2 linked regions of the Nisaea sediminum genome follow. The protein of the gene in region 2 interacts with the protein of the main gene of each other region in a pairwise test. Links are inferred from orthologs where the notes say so. Each region holds a gene or a part of one and is shown on either strand. Other genes may lie near its edges.

Region 1 (7,957 bases), on a different replicon or contig from region 2:
ACTCTCGCCGAGGGCATCAAGTTCGAACGGCGGCTGTTCCACGCCACGTTCGCCACCGAAGACCAGAAGGAAGGCATGTCGGCATTCGCGGAAAAACGGCAGCCCAATTTCAAACACCGCTGATTCCTGAAATCAGTCGGATTTACGCGGTTGACGCGACGGGGGCACTCGTCTATAAGCCGCGCTCTTGATTTTCCGCGCATCGAGCTGGGATTAGAAGCAAATGGCGCAACATCAGTCTGCCAAGAAACGTATTCGCCGGAACGAACGGCGCCGGGTCGTCAATCATGCCCGGATCAGCCGGATCCGCACCTTCGTGAAGAAGGTCGAGACGGCGATTGCCGGCGGGGACAAGGAAGCGGCCCAGGCCGCCTTCAAGTCCGCGCAGCCCGAAATGCAGCGTGGCGTGACCAAGGGCGTTCTGCACAAGAACACCGTGGCCCGCAAGCTGTCGCGGCTGTCCGCACGCATCAAGGCGATTTCCGCTTAAGTTCTGTCGCGCCGACAGGACTGGATTGAAGAGCCGCGGCCCTTGCCGCGGCTTTTTCATATTTGCCGTCCGTGTTTGCCTGGGAACGGCTTTCCGTGACCGCTCGATGACAGTTTCGTTGGGGTTTGGTGACCGGAATCCGGTCCGGCAGCCTGGCCGGGTGCCCCGATGCGGCGCGTTTAGTTATAAAATCTCATTAAAAACAGTATGTTAATAACTTCCTTCCGGAGGATGAAATCGGAACGCGATGTCATCTTTGAAGGACGGAATTCAAGGCTTTGATTCAAAGCGGAGATTGATTCTGTCAAGGAAAAGATCCGCGCCCGGAACGAAAAAAAATCGTCATTTTGGACAGAGTCTAGGTTGCGCACAGGGGGGCTCTTGGGTAGTTTGGCTGCCTGTTGCCGCGCTGGGGTGCAAACAAAATGAATAGTAAATTTCAAAACTTCAGTTCCGGTGCTCGCTATATGTTGTGGTTCGGACAGGCTTTCACCACGAGCGCCAAGTAAGAACTTCAGCATTTCGAAGTTTTATTTCGCACAACCCGAAGAGTTCAGGGCGTCGCCGGGAGCGATTTCCGCTGGGGAAAGTGCGTCCGGGGTTAAGACGGTCTGACTGGCCGGTCATTATTGGGTGGGGCAACTAGATGACCGAAGCTTCGTTGGAAGAGGGGACAAGAAGAGGTTTGAATGTGTTGGGTGAATTCGGACCGGGGCGGCATGTTGGCGGGAGCGGGCAAATGACCGCGGACGTGGCCGGTGATCAGGAACTATGCTGGGCGCGGGTGCGCGGTCGGTTGCGGACCGAACTGGGCGATGCGGTTTTCCGGAACTGGCTGAAGCCTCTCAGCTTCGAGGGCATCGACGAGGGCACCGCGATCATGCGGGCGCCGAGCCCCTTCGTGCGCGACCGGGTGCGGTCGCAATATTCCGATCGTCTGCGCGCGATCTGGTCTGTCGAACATCCCGGCGTGAAATCGATCGCAATCTTTGCCGCGGGCCGGGCCAAGGCCGAACCGGTGTCCGAGGCGTCCGAGACCGAAGGCCTTGCTGCCGATGCCGCGGAGATCGGAGCGCCGATGCCGGCACCGGCGGTGAGGGGTGCCTACGAGCCCGAGGCGCGGCCCGATTTCGAGGCGCCGCTCGATCCGCGATTCACCTTCGACAATTTTGTCGTCGGCAAGCCGAACGAACTGGCCTTCGCCGCGGCCCGCCGGGTTGCGGAAAGCGAGGCGGTTCCGTTCAATCCGCTGTTCCTCTACGGCGGGGTCGGTCTCGGCAAGACGCATCTGATGCATGCCATCGCCTGGCATGTCCGGCAGAAGGATCCGCGCCGGCGGGTGATCTATCTCTCCGCCGAGAAGTTCATGTACCAGTTCATCCGGGCGCTGCGTTTCCGTGATACGGTCGCCTTCAAGGAACAGTTCCGCTCGGTCGACCTGCTGATGATCGACGATGTGCAGTTCATCAGCGGCAAGGATTCCACCCAGGAAGAGTTCTTCCATACTTTCAACGCGCTGGTGGACCAGAACCGCCAGGTGGTGATTTCCGCCGACAAATCGCCGACCGACCTCGAAGGCATGGAGGAGCGGCTGCGCTCCCGCCTCGGCTGGGGTCTGGTGGCCGATATCCATCCGACGAACTACGAGCTGCGCCTCGGTATCATGCAGTCGAAGGCCGAACGGCTCGGCGTCGAGATGCCGGAGAAGGTGCTGGAATTCCTCTCGCACAAGATCTCCTCGAACGTCCGCGAGCTCGAGGGGGCGCTGAACCGGATCGTCGCGCATTCGACGCTGGTCGGTCGCGATATCTCGCTGGAGATGACCCAGGAGGTCCTGGCGGATCTGCTTCGGGCCAATGACCGCCGGGTCACCGTCGAGGAAATCCAGCGTCAGGTCGCGAACCATTTCCAGATCCGGCTCTCGGAGATGCACTCGGCCCGCCGCTCGCGTGCGATCGCGCGGCCGCGCCAGGTGGCGATGTATCTCTCCAAGCAGCTCACCTCGCAGTCGCTGCCCGATATCGGGCGGAAATTTGGCGGCCGCGACCACACCACGGTGTTGCACGCGGTGAAGAAGGTCGAGGAGCTTCGGGGCCTGGACAAGCAGTTCAACGACGATGTCGACCTGCTCCGCCGGATGCTGGAATCCTGACCCCCGGAGGCCGCTTCCGGCGCCGATCCCAATAGGTCAGAAAAGCGAACTTTTTTGCCCTTGAAACTACCGCAAGCACCATGCACTTGTGCTATAGTTTCACGGACCTGCCTCATATGGTGGCCCATGGCTGCCGGCGGGTGGGTAAATTGGGGATCAACGTTCCAGCCGATAAGTAGAAGAATATGAAAATCGTTATTGATCGCGCGGCTTTGCTGAAGCCTCTCGGACACGTCCAAAGTGTGGTGGAACGGCGGAATACGATCCCGATTCTGTCCAATGTTCTGTTGAAGGCGGCGGATGGCCGGCTCTCCCTCAGCACGACCGACATGGACATGGACATCGTCGAGTCCGTGGCCTGCGAAGTGGCGGAGCCCGGCGTCGTCACGGTGCCGGCCCACACGCTCTACGATATCGTGCGCAAGCTGCCCGAGGGATCGGATGTCGAGCTGGCCGCGACAGGCGATGTCAGCCGGGTCACGATCCGCGCCGGGCGCTCGAACTTCTCCCTGCCGGCCCTGATGCCGGAGGAGTTCCCCGCCCTCAGCGGCGATGCCCTGCCGCACAGCTTCGTCATCAGCGCGGCCGATATCTGCATGCTGATCGATCGGACCCGTTTCGCGATCTCCACCGAGGAGACCCGCTACTACCTGAACGGCATCTATCTGCACGCGGCCGACGCCAATGGCGTCAAGGTGCTGCGCGCGGTCGCGACCGACGGCCACCGTCTGGCGCGGGTGCAGATGCCGCTGCCGCAGGGCGCGGAGGAGATGCCGGGCGTGATCGTGCCGCGCAAGGCTGTGAACGAGATCTACAAGCTGATCGGCGAGGTCGAGGGCGATGTCACGGTCTCCCTTTCCGACACCAAACTGCGTGTCGCCTTCGAGGATACGGTGGTCACCACCAAGCTGATCGACGGCACCTTCCCGGACTATGAGCGGGTGATCCCGAGCGGCAACGACAAGATGCTGCATGTGGACCGTCAGCGCTTCTCCGAGGCGGTGGACCGCGTGGCGACGATCTCGACCGAGAAGTCCCGCTCTGTGAAACTCGCCGTGACCAGCGGCCAGCTGACCCTTTCGGCGAGCAGCCCGGATAACGGCACCGCGCAGGAAGAGGTCGAGGTCGATTACAGTGCGAGCGATCTCGAGATCGGCTTCAACTCGAAATACCTGCTGGACATCACCGGTCAGATCGAGGGCGAGAAGGCGGTGTTCAAGCTCGCCGATCAGGCCTCGCCGACGATCATCCTCGACCAGGATGACGAGAGCGCGCTTTACGTGCTGATGCCGATGCGCGTCTGAGGACGGACCGGTCCCAGGCGGCCCGGCGGCCGAGCCAGCACGAATGGAAATGTTGAACGCATTGCGAAACACGGACATGTCCCGACCGATGCCCGGACCGGCTGAGATCAGCGCCGGACGGGTTTCGCCGTGCGTCAGCCGCCTGTCCGTGACCGGATTCCGCAATTATACCGCCGCCCGCATCGAGACCGATGCGCCGGCGGTGGTCCTGACCGGCCCGAACGGGGCCGGCAAGACCAACCTGCTCGAGGCCGTCTCCTTCCTCTCTCCCGGCCGTGGGCTGCGCCGGGCGCAGATTTCCGAGGTCGGACGCGCGCAGCCGGATGGCAGCCATGCCAACTGGGCGGTCGCCGCCGAGGTGGAGGGGCTCGAGGGCACGGTCTCAATCGGTACCGGACGGGATCCCGGCCCGGAGGGTGACGGCCGCTCCGGCGGCGAGAAGCGGCTTGTGCGGATCGACGGCGCTCCGGCGAAAAGCCAGTCCGCCCTCGCAGACCATCTTTCCGTCTCCTGGCTGACGCCGCAGATGGACCGGCTCTTCATCGAGGGCGCCTCCAACCGGCGCCGCTTCCTCGACCGGCTGGTCTATACCTTCGATCCGGACCATGCCGGCCGGGTGAACGCCTATACCCATGCGCTGCGCGAGCGGGCGCGGCTCTTGAAGAACGGGACCCGCGACCGGGCCTGGTTTGCGGCGCTCGAGGAATCCATCGCCGAGAAGGCGGTCGCCATCGCCGCGGCGCGCACCGGTCTGGTGGCGCGCCTCAACGCGGAGACGGAAGCCGGCTCCGGCCCGTTCCCGGGCGCCGAGCTTTCCCTCGAAGGAGAGGTCGAGGCCGATATCGCCACCCGGCCTGCGCTGGCGGTGGAGGACGATCTGAAGGCGCAGCTCGAAGCCACGCGGCGTCTCAACGGCAGCGAGCCGGCCCCGGTGCCGGGCCCGCACCGCAGCGATCTTCTTGTGCGTCACCTTCCGAAGGACATGATGGCGCCGCATTGTTCGACCGGCGAGCAGAAGGCGCTTCTGATCGCCATCGTGCTCGGCCATGCCCGCCTCGGCGCGCAGGAGACCGGCGCGGTGCCGGTCCTGCTGCTGGACGAGGTCGCGGCGCATCTCGATAGCGGCCGCCGGGCCGCGCTTTATGATATTCTCCTCGCGCTCGGCGGGCAGGTCTGGATGACCGGTACCGACCGCGCGCTTTTCGCGTCCCTCGAGGGCGCCGGTCAGTTCTTCGCCGTCGAGGACGGCGCGGTCCGGTCCGACTGATCACCTGCGTAACTGGGAGCCGACATGGCACAAGACGATCTTCCGGAACAGAACGGCGCGAATGGCGAGCAGGCCGAGTACGGCGCCGAATCGATCAAGGTCCTGCGCGGTCTTGATGCGGTCCGGAAGCGGCCGGGCATGTATATCGGGGACACCGACGACGGCTCGGGCCTGCATCACATGATCTACGAGGTCGTGGACAACGCCATCGACGAGGCGCTGGCAGGTCATTGCGATCTCGTAACGGTCACGCTCAACGCGGACGGATCGGCGACGATCACGGACAACGGCCGCGGCATCCCGGTTGATATCCACTCCGAGGAGGGCGTCTCCGCCGCCGAGGTGATCATGACCCAGCTCCATGCGGGCGGGAAGTTCGACCAGAATTCCTACAAGGTCTCCGGCGGCCTGCACGGCGTCGGCGTCTCGGTCGTGAACGCGCTGTCCGAGAGCCTCGAGGTCCGCATCTGGCGCGAAGGCAAGGAGCATGTCATCCGTTTCCGCCACGGCGAGGCCGAGGCGCCGCTCGAGGTGGTCGGTCCCGCGAACGGCAAGAAGGGCACCGAGATCACTTTCCTGCCGTCGTCCGCGACCTTCACCAAGACCGTGTTCGACTTCAAGACGCTGGAACATCGCCTGCGCGAGCTCGCCTTCCTCAATTCCGGGGTGCATGTGCTGCTGACCGACGCGCGCGAAGCGGAGCCGGTGAAGGTCGACCTCTATTACGAGGGCGGCCTGAAGGCCTTCGTCGAATATCTCGACCGCAACCACCAGGCGCTGCACGAACCGATCGTGGTTATCGGCGAGCGCGACGGGATCACCGTCGAGGTCGCGATGGAGTGGACCGACAGCTATCACGAGAACACGCTCTGCTTCACCAACAACATCCCGCAGCGCGACGGCGGCACGCACCTCGCCGGCTTCCGCGGGGCGCTGACCCGGACGGTCAACAACTACGCCCAGGAAAGCGGGATCGCGAAAAAGGAGAAGGCCCAACTCAGCGGCGACGACGCCCGCGAGGGCCTGACCTGCGTGCTTTCGGTGAAGGTGCCGGATCCGAAATTCTCCTCCCAAACCAAGGACAAACTGGTCTCCTCCGAGGTCCGGCCGGTGGTCGAGTCCATCCTTGGCGAGAAGATGCAGCAATGGTTCGAGGAGCACCCGCAGGACGCCAGGCGCATCGTTTCCAAGGCCTATGAAGCCGCTGCCGCCCGCGAGGCGGCGCGCAAGGCGCGCGAGCTGACCCGCCGCAAGGGCGTGCTCGACATTGCCAACCTGCCGGGCAAGCTGGCCGACTGCCAGGAGCGGGATCCGTCGCTCTGCGAACTCTTCCTGGTCGAGGGCGACAGCGCCGGCGGCTCCGCCAAGCAGGCGCGCGACCGCAAGACCCAGGCGATCCTGCCGCTGCGCGGCAAGATCCTGAACGTGGAGCGGGCGCGCTTCGACAAGATGCTATCCAGCCAGGAGATCGGCACAATCATCGCCGCGCTCGGCACCAGCATCGGCTCGGAAGAGTTCAATATCGAGAAGCTGCGCTACCACAAGATCATCATCATGACGGACGCCGACGTCGACGGCAGCCACATCCGGACCCTGTTGCTGACCTTCTTCTTCCGGCAGATGCCGGAGCTGGTCGACCGCGGCCATCTCTATATCGCCCAGCCGCCGCTCTACCGGGCCAAGAAGGGCAGCTCGGAGACCTATCTGAAGGATGACCGGGAGCTGGAAGCCTATCTGATCAGCAACGGCATCGACGGGGTCACCCTGAGGCTCGCCGACGGGACCCAGATCCTGGGTTCCGATCTCGAACGGCTCGCCGAGCAGGCGCGTGACGCCAAGACGCTGATCGAGCCGCTGGTGCGCCGCATCGGTTCCTCCTTCGTGGTCGAGCAATGCGCCGTCGCCGGCGTTCTCAATCCGGAATTGCTGGCCGACGACACCCGGGCGACGGAGGCCGCAGCGAGCATCGCCGCGCGGCTCGACGCGCTTTCCGAGGATATCGAGCGCGGCTGGACCGGGTATTACGACGCCGACAATATCGAGCTCGTCTTCGAGCGAACGCTGCGCGGCGTCACCGAACGCTACCGGATCGACCAGGTTCAGGTCCGCACGCCCGAGGCGCGCCGCCTGACAGGTCTTGCGGCCGAGCTTGCCGCGACCTACGGCAAGGGTGCGGCCCTGCAGATGAAGGATACGGAGCGGGCGATCCACGGCCCGATCGCCCTCATCGAGGCGATCCAGGAGACAGGACGCAAGGGTCTCGCGGTGAACCGTTACAAGGGCCTCGGCGAGATGAACCCGGACCAGCTCTGGGAAACCACGCTGGACGCCAACCAGCGCACCCTGCTGCAGGTCCGCGTCGACCATCTGGACGAGGCTCAGGAGATTTTCTCCACGCTGATGGGCGACGTGGTCGAGCCGCGACGCGAGTTCATCCAGGAAAACGCCCTCAAGGTCGCCAATCTCGATATCTGATCTGCGGACAGTCACGGCGGCGGACCGAATTATTGAACTTCATCAGTCCGTTGCCCGTGATTGTATGCGTTGATAAAGTTCCCCCGGGGAACGGAATATCCGGGGGAAATCATCCATGCTTCGACGGGTAACGGCACTCTGTGCCGTCCTTACGCTTGTGGCCTGCGCAGGCCGCGAGCCCGTAATGGTCGAATCCTACCAGCGGCATGACGAAAAGATGTCCTGCGCCGAGATCGATCGCGAAATCGGCCGCAACAATGCGGGTATTC
Region 2 (7,974 bases):
CGCCGGCGACCCGGTCGAATTCGGCAATCTTCGTCACCCGGCGCGGGCGTTTCTCGGAACTGCCGGCGAGATCGACGAACTCGATCCGGCGGCCCTTGGCACCGCTGAGGCCTTTCGGCGCGCTCTTCTCGACCACCTCCTCGACCAGCGTGTTCCAGGCGCCGCAGGCATCGCATTTGCCGGCCCATTTGGGCTGCACGCCGCCGCATTCCTGACAGACATAGCGGGACTGGGATTTTGCCATCGCCGCGTGCCCCGTCAGGCCCGGCGCGTCACCAGTTCGATCGGGCCTTCCTCGAGGCCGTTGATGAACTGGTGCACATAGGGATTTCCGGAATTGTCGATCTCGGTGGTCGGGCCCTGCCAGATGATCTTGCCGTCGTAAAGCATCGCGATCCGGTCGCCGACCCGGCGCGCGCTGTCCATGTCATGGGTGATGGTGAGGGCGGTGATCTTCAGGTCCTTGACGCATTTGACGATCAACTCGTCGATGATGTCGCCCATGATCGGGTCGAGGCCCGTGGTCGGCTCGTCGAAGAACACGACGTCGGGATGGGTCGCAATGGTGCGGGCGAGGGAGGCGCGTTTCCGCATGCCGGTGGAAATCTCTCCCGGATACATCGCTCCGACGCTTGGCTCCAGACCGACCTGGCCCATGAAGTCGAGGGCCAGCTTGTGCGCCTTTCCGCGGGGCATGCGTTGTGCCTCGACCAGGCCGAAGGCGACATTTTCCAGAACGGTCAGCGAGTCGAAGAGGGCGCCGGCCTGAAACAGCAGGCCGAAGCGGTTCATCATGCCGTGCTGCTCGGAGGGAGTCAGCTTGAGTACGTCGACGCCGTCGATCTCGACCGTGCCGCCGTCAGCTTCCATCAGGCCGGTGATGGTTTTGATCAGAACGGATTTGCCGGTCCCGGACCCGCCGATCACGACGACGGACTCCGCCGCCGCGATGTCGAGGTCGAGCCCGCGCAGCACATGATTGGAGCCGAAGGACTTTTGCAGGCCCCGGATCCGGATCTTGGGATTTGCCGCCGTGGTTTCGGCCATCGCGCTTTCCAGCCGTCTAGCGGGCGAAGAAGAGTTCGGTGATCAGGTAGTTCGATATCAGGATCAGAATGGAGGCCGATACCACCGCGTTGGTCGTCGCCCGGCCGACCCCCTGGGCGCCGCGGCCCGAATGGTAGCCATGATAGCAGCCCATGACGGCGATCAGGAAACCGAAGACGGCCGCCTTCACGAGGCCGGAGACCACGTCCTGTGTCTCGAGGAACTCGAAGGTGCTCTTGAGGTAAGTCCCGGCATTGAAGCCAAGCTTGTGCACACCGACCAGATAGCCGCCGAAAACCCCGATGATGTCGCCGATCAGCACCAGGAAGGGCAGGCTGATCATGCCGGCCAGGACCCGGGGGACGACGAGATACTTGAACGGATTGGTCGAAAGCGTGGTCAGCGCGTCGACCTGCTCGGTCACCCGCATCGTGCCGATCTCGGCCGCCATCGAGGCGCCGATCCGGCCCGCGACCATGAGGCCGGCCAGTACCGGGCCGAGTTCTCTCGTCATGGAGAGCACGACGACGGTGGAGACGGCGCTCTCTGCGTTGAACCGCGCGAAGCCCGTATAGCTCTGAAGTGCCAGAACCATGCCGGAGAAGAGCGTGGTCAGTCCGACCACAGGCAGGGAGTAATAGCCGATATCGACGATCTGGCGCATGAGCAGGCGCCAGTAAAGCGGAGGACGGACGCAATGACCGAGCGTTATCCCGGTAAAGATCGTGAGCCGCCCGGTTGCGGCAAGGAACCCAAGGAAGGTCCGTCCCACGGCTGCGAGGAAGGTCATGCGCTGGCGTTTCCCCCGTGGGATCCGGGCATCGGGATACGCATGATCAGGACTCTCCGCTCGCCGCTTCGATGTAGCGTCGGGTATAGCGATGGCCGAGAGCTGTCAATATTTCATAACCGATGGTTCCCGCGTCATCGGCCGCGTCGTTCACCGTGTAATGCGCTCCGAGCAGCTCGATATAGCCGCCCGGATAGACTTCGGTCGGATCCGCGTGGCTGACGTCGACGGCAAGCATGTCCATCGAGACCCGGCCGACCACGGGGAAGCGCTGGTCGCCGATATAGGCCGCGCCCTTGCCCGAAAGGCAGCGCAGATAACCGTCCGCATAGCCGACGGCTACCGTGGCGATACGCGCATCCTTGGTCACCTTGTACGTGCCGCCGTAGCCGATGCTGTCGCCTGCGAGGACGGTGCGGACCTGCAGGATGCGCGCCCGCAGCCGGACAACCGGCTCCATCGGGCTCGGTTTGCCGTCTTCCACCCGGCCGCCGTAAAGCGCGAAGCCGGGGCGGGCGAGATCCAGATGATAATCCAGACCGAGAAAGATCCCGGCCGAGTTGGCCAGGCTTGCCCGCAGCGGCCGCTTTAGACGGCGGCGCTGGTCGGCGAACCGCGCGAGTTGCGCCGCGTTCTCCGGGTTGCCGGGATCGTCGCCGCTGGCGAGATGCGAGATCGCGTAGAGCCAGTCCGGGCCGGTCAGCAAATCGGGATCCTCGGCCACACGATCCATCTCGTCCGGCGACAGGCCAAGCCGGTTCATCCCGGTGTCGATATGCAGCATGGCCGGCAGCGCCCGGCCGGCGGCGACGCACATTTCGCGAATGCGTGAGACCTGCTCCAGATCGTTGATGACCGGGATCAGATCGTGCTCCGGAATGACCTGTTCGGTCCCCGGAAGCAGACCGTTGAGCACGGCGATTCGGGCGCTGGGAAGGATCTTTCGGAGGGCGATCGCTTCGTCGACGGTTGCGACGAAGAAGGTCCGGCAGCCAGCCTCGAAGAGCGCCGGAGCCACCTTGTCCGCGCCCGTTCCGTAGGCGTCGGCCTTCACGGCCGCGGCGCATTCGCTCTTTCCGAGCCGCTGCTGCAGGGACAGGTAGTTCTGTTTGACCGCGCGGAGATCGACCACGAGTTCCGACGCGGCATCGGAGCCGCCGGCTGCCGGAGAGGTATCGAGCATCAGAAGCTGTCCGGGATGTGATCGTCCGAGACGAAATTGGAGAATTTGGTCGTCGAGCCTTCGAAGTGCAGCGTGACGGTGCCTGTCGGGCCGTGGCGCTGCTTGCCGATGATGACCTCGGCCTTGCCGTAGGACTTCTCGCAGCGGTCCTTCCACTGGTCGTGCCGGTCGTGGAACTTCTCGTCGGACTCATCGATGCGCTGCGCGGGTTCGCCCTTCTCGAGATAGTACTGCTCGCGGAACACGAACATGACGACGTCCGCGTCCTGCTCGATCGATCCGGATTCTCGAAGGTCGGCCAGCACGGGGCGTTTGTCCTCGCGCTGTTCGACGGCGCGTGAAAGCTGGGACAGGGCGATGACCGGCACGTCCAGTTCCTTGGCGATCGCCTTCAGGCCCTGGGTGATCATGGAGATTTCCTGCACCCGGTTGTCGGCCCGCTGACCGGCGGAAGGGCGCATGAGCTGCAGGTAGTCGACCACAATGAGCGAAAGTCCCTGCTGGCGCTTCAGGCGCCGCGCGCGGGCGCGCATGGTGGCGATGGTGATCGCGGGGGTATCGTCGACATAGAGCGGCGCCCGCTCAAGGTCCTGGCTGGAGGCGACCAGCTTCTGGAAGTCCTCGGTCGTCAGCTCGCCGCGCCGGATATGCTCCGACGAGATCTCGGTCTGCTCGGCCAGAATACGCGTGGCGAGCTGTTCGGCCGACATTTCGAGCGAGAAGAAGGCGACGACCTGGCGGTCGAGTTCCGGGTCCTTGAGCGCGGCGGTCGCGACATGGAAGGCGATGTTCGTCGCCAGCGCGGTCTTTCCCATGGCCGGCCGGCCGGCGAGGATCAGCAGATCCGAGGGGTGCAGGCCGCCGAGCTTGGCGTCGAGGTCGGTCAGACCGGTGGAAATACCCGCAAGCCCGCCGTCTCGCTTGAAAGCCTCCTCGGCCATCCGGACGGCGGTGGTCAGGGCCTCGCCGAAATCCTGGAAGCCGCCCTGACTGGAGCCGCGTTCCGCGAGACTGAAGAGTTTCGATTCCGCGGCCTCGATCTGATCTGCCGCCGGCAGGTCGAGATCGTGCTTGTAGGCCACGTTGACGATCTCGCCGCCGAGATCGATCAGTTCGCGGCGCAGGAAGCTGTCATAGATCGCTTGGCCGTAATCGTCGGCATTGATCACGGTGACGACGGAGGCGGCGAGCCGGACCAGATACTGCGCGCCGCCGGCCTCCTGCAGGGAATCGTCCTGATCGAAGAGCGGTTTCAGGGTCACCGGGTTGGCGATCTGGCCTTTCTCGATCAGCCGGCCGCAGGCGGCGAAGATGCGCCCATGAGCCGGGTCGGCGAAATGTTCAGGCGCCAGATACTCGCTGACCCTCTCGAAGGCACGGTTATTGACCAGGATCGCGCCGAGCAGACCTTGTTCCGCCTCTAGGTTGTGGGGAGGCTCGCGGTATTCGCTGGTCTGCGGTTCCGCGCGCGTGAGAGATGTGATGGTCGAGAATGGCTCTGAACTGGACATCAGATACACATACCAAGAAGGGCTGTGGACGTCTTCAGCAATCTTATCCCCAAGCCGTGATTTATCAAAGACTTACGGCTGTGTATAAAGCTGAATAGCGGGGATATCTCGGATTTGCGGCCCGAAAACCAAGGGCTTGACCCTGTGAAAAAGAAAACGGCCGCCCCGACGGGCGGCCGTTTCCGGAACAGTTGGTGAGAGACGCGAAAAGGCTCAGGCCTCCGCAGGCTTCTCTTCCTCGTCGGCGGCCGCCTCGGCAAGGCCTTCCTCAAGCAGCTCGGAAGCGGCTTCGGCCGTCAACTGGGCTTCTTCCTCTTCCTCGGCTTCCTCGGCTTCTTCGGTGCCGACGGCACGGCCAAGGAGTTTCTGCTGTTCGGCTTCGTCGGCGCTGCGGGCGATGTTGACGGTGATGTTCACCGACACTTCCGGATGCAGCACGACGCGGATCTCTTCGAGGCCGAGCATCTTCAGGGCGCGGTCGAGCACGACCTGGCGCTTGCTGACGGTGACGCCCCCGGCGGTGACCGCGTCCGCGATGTCGCGGGAGGTGACGGAGCCGTAGAGCTGGCCGCTGTCGCCGGCGGCCCGGATCACCGGAACCACCATGCCCGCGAGCTTGGTCGCGACCTGTTCGGCCTCACCCTTGCGCTCGAGGTTTTCCGCTTCGAGCTGGGCGCGCTGGCCTTCGAAGTGGGTCAGGTTGTTCTTGCTCGCACGAAGGGCCTTGCCCTGGGGCAGCAGGAAGTTGCGGGCGAAGCCCGGCTTCACGTTAACGACGTCGCCCATCTGGCCGAGACGTTCGATACGCTCCAGAAGAATGACTTCCATTTCTCTTACTCCTTTGTGGCCGGGGCCTCTGCCGCGAAGCTGCGGCGCGGGCCGGTTCCGACCGGGATCACGTTTGATTCGAATTCCGTGCGATCCGCCCTTTCAGATCCGCCCAGTGATCCACCAGTCCCGCCAGGATAAGCAGTATCCAAACGAGCTGAAGGAAGGATGCCAGGTAGGGAACGAAGGACAGAATCATCAGCGTATAGGTGGCAGGCAGAAGCCAACGCTTGCCGTTCGACGCTCCGGCGAGGGCATGGACGAGCCCGAGACCGGAGAGCAAGAAGGGCAGACACAGGATCGGCACCGCGTTCCAGCCGAGATAGCCGAGGGCTCCATCCGCGAGCATCGCCGCCAGAGCAGCGATGGCGAGCGGGAAGGGCGCCCAGACCGGCAATCGGATGTCCCGCATTCGGGGCGACGGCCTCAGATTGGCGTCGAAGCGTGCGAGCACGCCCTGGGCCAGAAGGCCGTTGACGAGGGTCAGCATGGACCATTGCAGTCCGGCAATGCCGGGTAGAACGGCAACTGTGAGGTTTATAAGGGCGTCCACCTGTTCCTGGGGCAGGGCGAAGATCCCTTCGCTCGCCGTTCCCATCGCATTGAACATCCCCTCGACCTCGGTCCGGACCATGGCTTCCAGACCCGGACCCTGCAGGCCCGCGACCAGAACGGCCGTCAGCAATCCCACCGCGGGGAGCGCCGTCAGCCACATAACCAGCATGCCGGCCGGATACCATTCGAGTTCCGTGCTCTCCGGATCGTCGTTCAGCGGTCTCGCCAACAACGCCTTGCGTGTCAGCAGCACCGCCGGCAGACCGGAAATGATCACGAAGAACAGGCCGGCCATGGAATTGGCGGCGAGCAGAACGATCGCCCCCGCAACCAGGGTAGCGGTCAGTCCCGCAATCCACCCCCGCGCAAGCGAGAGGGCGAAGAGCGGAAGCGGAGACAGGAAGGCGAGCAGAATCGCTCCGAACGATCCGAGGATCGTGGAGAGATACATGAGCGCGCTCGCGAGTGCCGCCGCTCCTATGGGAAACCACTTTGACCACATCTTGCCTCGTCGAACCCGCGAAAGCAGGTGTCGGCTGATCCCTTAGCTGAGCACGTACGGCAGCAGGGCCATGAAGCGGGCGCGCTTGATGGCTTTCGCCAGCTCACGCTGCTTCTTGGCCGAAACGGCCGTGATGCGGCTCGGAACGATCTTGCCGCGTTCGGACAGGAAGCGCTGCAGCAGCTTGATGTCCTTGTAGTCGATCTGCGGCGCATTCGGGCCGGAGAACGGGCAGGACTTGCGGCGGCGCATGAACGGCTTGCGAACGGCGGCGCGGGAAATCGTAAGAGTGCTCATGGATCAGTCTCCCTGGGCTTCGCTGTTGTCACGGTCGCCGCGGTCGAAGCGGTCGCCGCGATCCGGACGGTCACCACGTTCCGGACGGTCACCGCGTTCCGGACGGTCGCCACGGTCGAACCGGCCGCCACCCGGACGGCCGCCACGGCCACCGCGGTCGCTGCGTTCGGACTTGGCGAGAAGAATCGCGGATTGGCCTTCCGGCACTTCCTCGATGCGCAGGCTGATGTAGCGCAGCACGTCTTCGTTGATGCGCATCTGCCGTTCCATCTCGAGGATGGCATCGGACGGGGCATCGACGTGCATCAGCACGTAATGGCCCTTGCGGTTCTTCTTGATCTTGTAAGCGAGGGAGCGCAGGCCCCAGGATTCGGTGTTCTTGATCTCACCACCCATGTTGGTGATGATCTCGGAGAAATCGCTGGTGAGCTGCTCGGCTTGGGCGGACGAGATGTCCTGGCGTGCAATGAACACGCACTCATAGAGAGGCATTTTATCTCCTTACGGATAATCAGAACGCCCCGTTCAAAGGGACGCTGCTAAGCCGGCTCTGCCGGCAAGGAGTTATGTAATATCCCGCCCCGGCACCGGGGTGCCTTAGCGCGGGACCGGCGGAATATACACAAAACCCCAAGGCGTGCAACCTGAGAGACGGTTCCGCTTGACAGCGCTTTTCCGGCTCGTTCTCTTTGGCGCCGCTGATAAAGAGGGCGTGGAGCATACGCCGCCTTCATGCGGGCGCGAGGCCCGGCGCGGAAGGACAGAACGATACCTTGGTTAAAATACAAGGATTTCAAACATGACGACGGTTCGCGCATTCACGTTTCCCGGCCAGGGTTCCCAGGCGGTCGGAATGGGCAAAGCGCTCGCCGAGGCCTACGGCGCCGCGCGCGAGGTTTTCGAGCAGGTTGACGATGCGTTGGGCGAGCCCCTGTCCCGGCTGATGTTCGAGGGGCCGGAAGAGGAGCTCGTCCTGACTCGTAACGCTCAGCCGGCGCTGATGGCGGTAAGCCTTGCGGTGGTCCGGGTCCTGGAGGCCGAGAGCGGCAAGTCGATCGGGGACATGGCGAGCTACGTCGCGGGGCATTCCCTCGGCGAGTATTCCGCCCTCGCGGCGGCCGGCGCGCTGGACGTCGCCGACGCGGCGAAGCTGCTGCGGCTGCGCGGCGAGTCCATGCAGACCGCGGTTCCGGTAGGCGAGGGCGCGATGGCTGCACTGCTGGGCGTTTCGCTTGAGCTCGCGCAGGAAGTCGCGGCGGCC

The links.
Region 1: the proteins of IG122_RS08030 (region 2) and dnaA interact in binary tests that used the Escherichia coli proteins (3 or more experiments, as listed by UniProt). The link is inferred for Nisaea sediminum from one-to-one orthologs.

The regions. Positions count from the first base shown.
Region 1 is NZ_JACZCQ010000006.1:524,611-532,567, reverse strand. What follows is about bases 616-3,435. They hold dnaA (chromosomal replication initiator protein DnaA), read left to right. Parts: upstream 616-1,229; coding sequence 1,230-2,642; downstream 2,643-3,435. Other genes in these bases: dnaN (DNA polymerase III subunit beta), read left to right, coding at 2,828-3,435. Also shown: IG122_RS14535 (enoyl-CoA hydratase), read left to right, coding at 1-123; rpsT (30S ribosomal protein S20), read left to right, coding at 224-490; more of dnaN, read left to right, coding at 3,436-3,946; DNA replication/repair protein RecF, read left to right, coding at 4,035-5,213; gyrB (DNA topoisomerase (ATP-hydrolyzing) subunit B), read left to right, coding at 5,238-7,688; IG122_RS14505 (hypothetical protein), read left to right, coding at 7,804-7,957. UniProt on the Escherichia coli protein: Plays an essential in the initiation and regulation of chromosomal replication. Binds in an ATP-dependent fashion to the origin of replication (oriC) to initiate formation of the DNA replication initiation complex once per cell cycle.
Region 2 is NZ_JACZCQ010000003.1:614,266-622,239, reverse strand. The notes cover bases 2,276-5,112. They hold IG122_RS08030 (replicative DNA helicase), read right to left. Parts: upstream 4,532-5,112; coding sequence 3,020-4,531; downstream 2,276-3,019. Other genes in these bases: rplI (50S ribosomal protein L9), read right to left, coding at 4,745-5,112; alr (alanine racemase), read right to left, coding at 2,276-3,020. Also shown: DNA repair protein RadA, read right to left, coding at 1-244; IG122_RS08045 (ABC transporter ATP-binding protein), read right to left, coding at 259-1,047; IG122_RS08040 (MlaE family ABC transporter permease), read right to left, coding at 1,064-1,837; more of alr, read right to left, coding at 1,884-2,275; more of rplI, read right to left, coding at 5,113-5,359; IG122_RS08020 (DUF2232 domain-containing protein), read right to left, coding at 5,427-6,416; rpsR (30S ribosomal protein S18), read right to left, coding at 6,459-6,713; rpsF (30S ribosomal protein S6), read right to left, coding at 6,717-7,205; fabD (ACP S-malonyltransferase), read left to right, coding at 7,513-7,974. UniProt on the Escherichia coli protein: The main replicative DNA helicase, it participates in initiation and elongation during chromosome replication. Travels ahead of the DNA replisome, separating dsDNA into templates for DNA synthesis.